Pyrodictium delaneyi: one gene and its partner. Each later gene encodes a partner of the first gene's protein in a complex. Links are inferred from orthologs where the notes say so. Each region holds a gene or a part of one and is shown on either strand. Other genes may lie near its edges.

Region 1 (3,782 bases):
CACGGTGAGAGTACTTATTCTTCTCCTCTACATCCATCTCCGCAAAGGTTCTATTGTCTCCCTCAGGTATGAATATGGGGTCAAACCCGAAGCCCTTGTCACCGCGAGGCCCATCGGCGATGTATCCGTCGCATCTGCCTTCGAATAAGGCTAAACCACCACCATATGCGAGAGCTATTACCGAGTAGAAGTATGCCCGCCTATTATCAACACCTTTCATCAAGCGCAGGATGCCATCAATACCTATAGTTTTGTAGACGTAAGATGAGTATGGCCCTGGGAATCCGCGAAGAGCCTCTATGAAGAGACCGGCATCTTCTACGAGGACCGGCTTCCCGACTATACTGTAGGCGGTCGCTGCTGCATAGAGGGCTACGCGCTTTAGATCTCCCTGTATCTCCAGCTTAGGCGCATCTATAGGCTCAACGCGATATCCACATTCTTGGAGGACAGCGTTTATCTCCTCTACCTTATGCATGTTTGAAGTCGCAACGTAAATCACTCTTCCTGGCGCCATGCTGTCCGCCTCTCCTCCCGGTATCTACCCATAAGCCTTATCTCACGTACTAGCTGCATAATCTTCTCTGTCCATGAACTCCCCCGTGTAGAGCTATAGCCCTCTAGGAAGGCTTCGAGCAAGCTATCCACGTGTTCAGGATGCGTTGACTCGAGGCTACGCATGTACAAGTGGACATCGACAGCTTGCTCGCGCTCACTACTCTTCAGCGATGCTAGCCCAAAGTCTATAAGGTATACCTCACCATCTTTTACGAGTACATTACTTGTAGTCAAGTCGCCATGGCTTATACCAGTCTCGTGAAGAATCCCCACGGCTTCGCCTAGGCGTCGTGCATACTCTTTAGCTGCCTCGGGTTTGGCTTCTATAATCTCGTAGAGGCTAGGGGCATCGATATACTCCATAACTATTACTCCGGCTACAGGGTTGACATAGTATATTGCTGGAGCATTCACGCCCAGCTCCAGTGCAGCAAGGACTGTTCTTGCCTCGTTGATTGTCCGGCGCCATCGGAGCCTCTTGTCCAGAAGATAGTGGCGGTATGTCTTGGGTACTCGTAGCTTGAGTACAGCTTTCTTGCCTAGCCACTCCACTATGTAGACGTAGGCTTCCGCGCCCTTGTACTGAGGCTCGCCTAGCTCTTCGAGGCCCTCTAGCGCCACGGTACCTCCACGCTGTCGAGCCTCCAACGCTGCTTCACCACAGCTTCCTCGGGCCTAATTGTTATACCTGCTAGAAAGTTTAGGAGGCCGACCCACGCTATCATGGCTCCATTGTCTCCCGCTAGGGGTAGAGGTGGATACCCAGCCAGCGCACCATGATACCTAGCCATGTCTTCTATTTTGCTCCGGAGCACAGGGCTAGCTGCAACACCGCCCGTGACCAGGATGCTCTTCTTTCTCGTATGGGCTAGCCCTCTCTCTGCTACCTCTACAGCTGCTCCGTAGGCTACTTCCCGTAGTCCAAGGCATATGGAGGGACGCTCAGCCGCTCGGCTCTTCCACATCCGGAGGGCAGCTGTTAGGAGTCCAGAGAACGATACATCCATCCCCTTGACGACGTAGGGGAGGTCTGCCGGCTTTTCCGCCTCCTGAGCACACCGGTCCACAACATGGAGCCCTTCTACTATGTATGGCGGTGCGAGGCCTGCATCCCTCGCAAACGTATCTAGGAGATTGCCTAGAGCTATGTCAAGCGTCTCGCCGAAGACGCGGTAGCGCTTCTTAGCGAAAGCCGCCACCATCGTATTTCCTCCAGAGACGTAGAGGACTAGCGGGTCTTTGAGCCCTGTAGCAAGTCTCCCTATCTCTATGTGGGCTAGTGCATGGTTTACCGGCACAAGTGGTTTCGAGTAGTATGCGGCAAGCCCACGGGCTATCGTAGCGCCTACTCGGAGCGCCGGGCCGAGCCCTGGCCCAAGAGCTACGGCTATAGCGTCTATATCGCCTATACTGAGGCCTGCCTGTCGCAAAGCCTCGGAGAGGACTCTAGGTGCGACCCTGGCGTGGTGGCTAGCCGCCTCTCTAGGGTGTATACCACCCTTCTCTGGGCGGTATACGTCGCGGACATTAGCCAGAATGTAGGGCGGTCTTGTAGAGGCTATACCTACGCCAAAAGTGTGAGCCGTAGACTCGATGCCGAGAACATAGGTTTCGCGGCTCCAGTCTAGCCCGTGGTATAGCTTGCTGGGGTCACCCCTTAGCTTCTCTGACGAACTCTGTGTGGCCACATTTACCACAATGCCACCTCGGCACCGGCTTCTTGTGGAACGCCATGAAGCTGCCGCATCGTGGGCATATCTTGTTCTTTCGCTTTATTGTACCAGTGTTATAGTCGTACTCGTATAGCTTGTGCACGTAGAGCTTAAGCCCCTCCTTCGCCATACCGGCTCACCCCGCTACGACCATGTTATGGGAGGGTTTACTCTTCTTCCTCTTCCTCTGGCAGCTTGTTACGCTCTATAATGTACTTAGGCTCGAACTGTAGCGCACGCTCTGGAGTGTCATATACGTGTATCTCGGCCTTTGTCCTCCCAACACCGTACTCGCTTAGGACCTTCCTGATGTAGAGCCTCTTGATGTCAACACCTAGAGCCTTGGAGAAGGCATAGCGGAGCTTCATGCGGCTCGGAGTAGGCTTACCCACGTGGAGTATTATTACGTCTAGCTCACGGCGCTTTATCAGCGGGTTATACCAGTCCTTTACCGCGTAGACCTCGTAGCCCTCGCCTAGGTCTACCTCAAGCTTTTTCCCATCCTTAGGTCTTAGTAGCTCAATCACATCCATAGGCGTACTTGGCTGAGACACTACCGCCACCTCGCAATACCCTCTACTATCTAGCCCCGTGCAGAGCAGCAGACCTCCCGGGTTTATTCTTTAGCCTTTTCCAGCGGCACATCACATGGTTGGAACATGCGCAGCAAGCTCCAGGCTAGCCTCTTAACATACCAGTCTACATGAACTAGTAGGACGCCACGCGAGGGCTGCCCATAAACCACTATAGAGTCCACATCGGCGTACAGGATGGCCGGTATGGCTAGTAGATCCTCCTCACCCTTGACCTGGATAGCAGTATAACGTCCCGAGCGGATACCGTCACGAATAGCGTTAAGCGCCTCTAAGGATATCGATGAACGTGGATTAGCTACATGGACCCGGCGATAGTCCCTTGGCAGTTCTGGGCACTCTACATTGTAGCGCATTTCCGTGCAATCGTATACAGCGAGTACCGGTCTTAAGCCTAGGCTTAGGGCGTCTCTCGTAACTCTATCACCTACAACTATTAGCCTAGCATACCTTAGCATTGACTCTACATAGTTAAGACTAGGAACTAGCATGCTGCGCGGCGCACGTGACGCGAGAAGAGGTCTAAGCTCCTCTGGCATACAGAAAATGGAGCCCAGCACACCCATGGTATAAAACACCCGAGAGCCTACCAAACTTTCAACTCCATATTGCTAGCCTATTACTACCTTACCGTACCTTTATTGCGTATCTTCCAGGCCGGTTTATCTCAAGCCTTTTTGCTATGAGCGACATCTCCGGGTTTATGACTACGAGTGTTCCCTCCCAATCTTCAGATATATCCGTAGAGCCACAAACTGGGCACCGAGTGGCCTCCCGCGGCACTAGGCTTTTGCACTTCCTACATGCTTTGAAGGGTGGTACTTTGACTCTCCTTGCAGACACGGTTACTTCGCCTCCATCATATTGTGTTAACATTATACGAGGCAGAGGTACTAAAGATACAGTGCGAATGGGTATG
Region 2 (4,378 bases), 340 kb from region 1 along the record:
GGCCGTTGTACCAAGGCATGTTGGGGCTGCGCTCGATGAGGTTCTCGCCAGTCCAGGCGGATACTGGTATAAATGGTATCTGATCAACCTTGTAGCCGAGACCCTTCATGAACTTCTTGAGTATAGCTACTATCTGCTCATACCTCTGCTGGCTGTAGTTCACGTCAGGAGCGTCCATCTTGTTGACAGCAACTATGAGCTGGTCGATACCCATTGTCTTTGCTAGGATGAGGTGCTCACGGGTCTGACCCTCAGCGCTCATACCGGCCTCAAATTCACCCTTCCTTGCAGATACTACTAGGATGGCTGCGTCTGCCTGGCTAGCACCAGTAATCATGTTCTTGATGAAGTCTCTGTGACCGGGGGCGTCGATGATGGTGAAGTAGTACTTCTTGGTCTCGAACTTTACGAAGCTCAGGTCAATCGTTACACCGCGCTCGCGCTCCTCCTTTAGCCTGTCCATTAGCCAGGCGAACTTGAACGACTCCTTACCCTTCTTCTTTGCCTCCTCCTCTAGTGTCCTTAGCGTCTTCTCGTCGACGAAGCCTAGACGGAATAGCAGGTGGCCTACTAGCGTGCTCTTACCGTGGTCTACGTGGCCAATTACCACTAGGTTTATGTGAGGCTTCTGCTGGCTCATGAGTCTTCCCCCAGTACCTTTCCTCTTTGCCGGAGAGGCAGCTTTGGGAAACGCGTCTTATAAAGGTTTAGTGAATGGTATTTACACAGTATTATTACACGCTACCTGGAGCTTAGCGCTATCCTCTCGATTTCCTCCTTCTTACGTACGGCAAAGCTCTTCGGATCGCCCTCAGCAGCAGCGATTAGCTCATCTGCTAGACACTCTTCGATAGGCTTGGGATTGTTGAAGGCACACATCCGTGCACCCTCCGTTAAGTGCTTCAAAGCTACATCTACACGGTGCTGCGGCGCTACGTCGACAGCAACGAAGTAGGTTATACCACCGTACATTATCCTCGTTACGTCCTCACGGGGTGCCGAGTTCTCTATAGCGCGTACAAGTATCTGGAGTGGGTTCTCTCCTGTCCGTAGGTGTATTATCTCAAAGGCCTGCTTCACTATGTTATATGCGAGATGCTTCTTGCCCATGTTGCGGCCGGGACGCATTAGCTTGTTTATCAGCCTCTCTACTATCGGAACCTCGGATTTACCAAAGCGGCGGTGCTCGTGCCTACCACCAGTGTGTGGCAGCCAAACTGGCTTGAGGCTTATATAGCGTTTGAGTCCGGGGTCCCTTATCTCTACTCCCTCAAAGCTCCATTTACCAAACAGCTTGATGTTAGCTGGATCCATGCCCACTGTGCGGGTCTCCTGCTCTACGGCAGCCATACCCCGTGTCCCCGGTACACAGGCGCACCCGCTACCCGGATAAATTTAGGCTTGCAGTTTCCGTAGTTGTAATAGGAGTAAGGCCCTTAGTGGGACAAGGATAAGCTCAATGAGGAAAGCGTTACTGGGAGGGTCTGAAACACTATGCCGCCTCCACGTTCCGGCGACGTACTCCTTGAGGCACGAAGCATAACAGCCATGATAACCCCCAGTCCACCCCACATACCAGTCATAATTCTCGAGCTAGAGGACGGTCGGGAGTTCACGCTCTACAACGTACCCTTCGAGATAGTCCAGGCCCTCAATAGGCTCGAAGAGAACGAGGAAATATCAGCATTCGGGCAGCGCGAGACGCTCTTCGACGTATTGGCAGACCTTCACTCCTTCATAGAGGAGTTGGGCAAACACCTCGAACACGTAGTTATAGACGAGATAGATTACACTACGTTCCTCTACACAGCAAAAGTGAGTTTCAACCTTAACGGATTATACATGATAAGGAGAATGGTGCCAAGCCACGCGATATTTCTGGCACGACTCTTCAAGAAACCAATATATGTGTCCAAGAGGCTTGTAGACGAACAAGAGGAGTATGAGAGGCGTTCGCACGAAGAGGAGGAAGAGGAAGACCTACAACCTTAGGACCGAACCAGATAGAAAGGCCAAAGTAATAATTATTACAATAGGATTACGAGGGGGCGGGCTCGTTGTACTCATAAAGAGTTGGTTAGCGCTGTGGCTTCTGCTTACGGCCCTCTAGTATAGCCTTCAGCGATACACCATTGACTGTTACTACACGATAACGTACGCCCGGAATGTCACCCATTGAGCGACCGCGGGGACCACCTATACCCTCTATGAGTACCTCATCGTGCTCGTCTACTACTAGGAGGCCACCGTCACCAGGCACGAATGCAGTTACTACACGGCCATTCTTGATTAGCTGAACGCGTACACACTTACGTACAGCAGAGTTCGGCTGACGAGCCTCTACGCCAACTTTCTCTAGCACTATGCCACGGGCCATAGGGGCTCCTTCTAGAGGATCGTACTTCTTCTTGAGGCCCAGCATGCGTATCTTGAACTCGCGCTCACTCCAGCGGAACTTGAGCCTCTTACGGCGCAGCTTACGTGCCGCGAACAGCCCGTTAGGCGACTTCTTGCCGGTCACGACCCGATACACCCTCCTCTAAGCTGCTCCCCATCTACTAGGGGCGATGAAACTGGAGGGGGTTATCTTATTTTTATCTCGTCTATATCGTAGTACCGCTTTAGGACGATACGGGCTACTGATACCTTGCGTCCACCCTTGCCGATAGCCCGACCCTTGTCGCTTGGGTCTACTGTCACGTAGAGTATTTTCCTGCCATTGCGCTGGGCGACACGGACGCTGAGAATCCTTGCCGGGGCAAAGAGGTTCTTTACCAGGCTCTCGAGATCATCAGCAAACTCTACTACCTCGATCTCCTTGCCTAGTAGCCTGCGCAGCCTGTTTATATTGGCGCCCCGCCTACCTATCGCCTTGCCCGCGTCACCAGGGCGTACTAGGAATATCACGCGGTTGTTCTCGCTGTCTACTATACAGTCACGGGCTATAGCTCCTGTAAGATCCTGGAGGAGAGCCATGTAGCGCATCTCTTCAGCTGTTAGCCTTATGTTGACCAAGGCCCTCCACTACACCCCCATCATTCATTGCTTACTAGGCTTTGCTCCTAGCAGCCTCTATTAGATCGAGGATGCGAGAGCTTCCCGGATCGAGAATAGCTAGGCTGGCTACTGTAAAGGGTTTACCGCAGACGGCTCCCAGCTCTACACTCGTACCGGGATAGACATATACCGGAATGCCGCTAAGTTCTGCATAGTATAGTATGTCACTACGCAGCTCTGGTGGAGCATTAGCTGCTACGATTACTGCCTTCGCCTTACCTGTTTTCACATAGCGTAGCGTCTTCCTCGAGCCGAGTATAACCTTGCCTGTCTTGAGCGCGTTAACTAGTTCCTTTTCGATATCTGTTACCTGGACCGCGCTCACTAAGCCTCACCCCGCTGCCCCGCTTCTGGTGTCTGGGCCATAGCTTTTGCTACCAGGGACGGGTTCATCCGTACCTCTACCATCCCAGTGCCGACCCGTACCACACCGCCCACTATAACAGTCTCGGTCACACCCAGCAGCTTGTCTACCTCACCCTTCGCCGCCGCTGCGAAGAGGTTCTGAGTTGTCATCTCGAAGGCTGCACGTGCTAGTGGGCTGGGCTTCTCACCGCTCACACCATGACGGCCTATCTGCCTCACGCGACCAGTCATAGTCATAACGTCAGCGACAAGCACTATGTGACGTATATCTACATCGAGACCTTGTTCATCCAGTACATCTTTCATCTCCTTGACTAGCATTGCACGGGCTGCCTCAATGCCTAGTATCTCCTCTATCTCGTGGATGTTGTTCGTATAGACACGGCGGGGATCTACACCAGGAACCTCAAGGACATCCTTCAGGTTACTACCCTCTGTTACGAGGAAGTACTCGGTCTTACCCTCATCGTTAACCATTGACTGGATTATTACACGCCTTATCTTCTTGATACCCTTTATCTTGGCGTTGAGAACCTTTTCCCGTTTCTTCTGGAGGTCTATGAGGCTAAAGCTCTCCGAGGGCTCCAACTGTACGTAGAGCACTAGCGGGTTTGATGAGTCCTCCTCAACCTTACCGAGCTTTAACCTCTCTAGTGTTTTCTTCACTTGCTCTACTGTGACACCCTTATCCTCGAGCATTACTGGGTCTAGGCGTAGGACTATTCGTAGGTTGATTAAGTCGATATCTATCTCAGATGCTACGTTTACTATACGGGTATACTCGATTCTACGCGCTACTTCCTTAGCTTTGTTCTCATCATAGCGATGCTCTTCATCTAGGTAAATGTACATTATTGGCGTTGATGGTTCGCGCCTAGCATCTACAAGTTCTATAAAGCGTGGCAGACCTAGTGTTACGTTGAACTCGCGGATACCAGCATAGTGGAACGTACGC

The links. Proteins that work in one complex are often made in the same cells at the same time.
Region 2: Pyrde_RS00645 (region 1) and Pyrde_RS02220 share a complex: the UniProt entries of both Methanocaldococcus jannaschii proteins name them as parts of the 30S ribosomal subunit. The link is inferred for Pyrodictium delaneyi from one-to-one orthologs.

What each region holds. Positions count from the first base shown.
Region 1 is NZ_CP013011.1:99,762-103,543, reverse strand. The notes cover bases 805-3,640. They hold Pyrde_RS00645 (30S ribosomal protein S27ae), read right to left. Parts: upstream 2,401-3,640; coding sequence 2,209-2,400; downstream 805-2,208. Other genes in these bases: spt4 (transcription elongation factor subunit Spt4), read right to left, coding at 3,491-3,640; Pyrde_RS00635 (GTP-dependent dephospho-CoA kinase family protein), read right to left, coding at 2,887-3,429; Pyrde_RS00640 (30S ribosomal protein S24e), read right to left, coding at 2,438-2,824; kae1 (KEOPS complex N(6)-L-threonylcarbamoyladenine synthase Kae1), read right to left, coding at 1,170-2,255; Pyrde_RS00655 (Kae1-associated kinase Bud32), read right to left, coding at 805-1,206. Outside these bases: Pyrde_RS00660 (XTP/dITP diphosphatase), read right to left, coding at 1-517; more of Pyrde_RS00655, read right to left, coding at 499-804; more of spt4, read right to left, coding at 3,641-3,706.
Region 2 is NZ_CP013011.1:439,454-443,831, forward strand. The notes cover bases 800-3,771. They hold Pyrde_RS02220 (30S ribosomal protein S12), read right to left. Parts: upstream 2,522-3,771; coding sequence 2,078-2,521; downstream 800-2,077. Other genes in these bases: Pyrde_RS02210 (30S ribosomal protein S7), read right to left, coding at 800-1,350; Pyrde_RS02215 (bifunctional nuclease family protein), read left to right, coding at 1,495-1,992; Pyrde_RS02225 (NusA-like transcription termination signal-binding factor), read right to left, coding at 2,584-3,015; Pyrde_RS02230 (50S ribosomal protein L30e), read right to left, coding at 3,050-3,382; rpoA2 (DNA-directed RNA polymerase subunit A''), read right to left, coding at 3,382-3,771. In the rest of the region: tuf (translation elongation factor EF-1 subunit alpha), read right to left, coding at 1-640; more of Pyrde_RS02210, read right to left, coding at 742-799; more of rpoA2, read right to left, coding at 3,772-4,378. UniProt on the Methanocaldococcus jannaschii protein: With S4 and S5 plays an important role in translational accuracy. Located at the interface of the 30S and 50S subunits.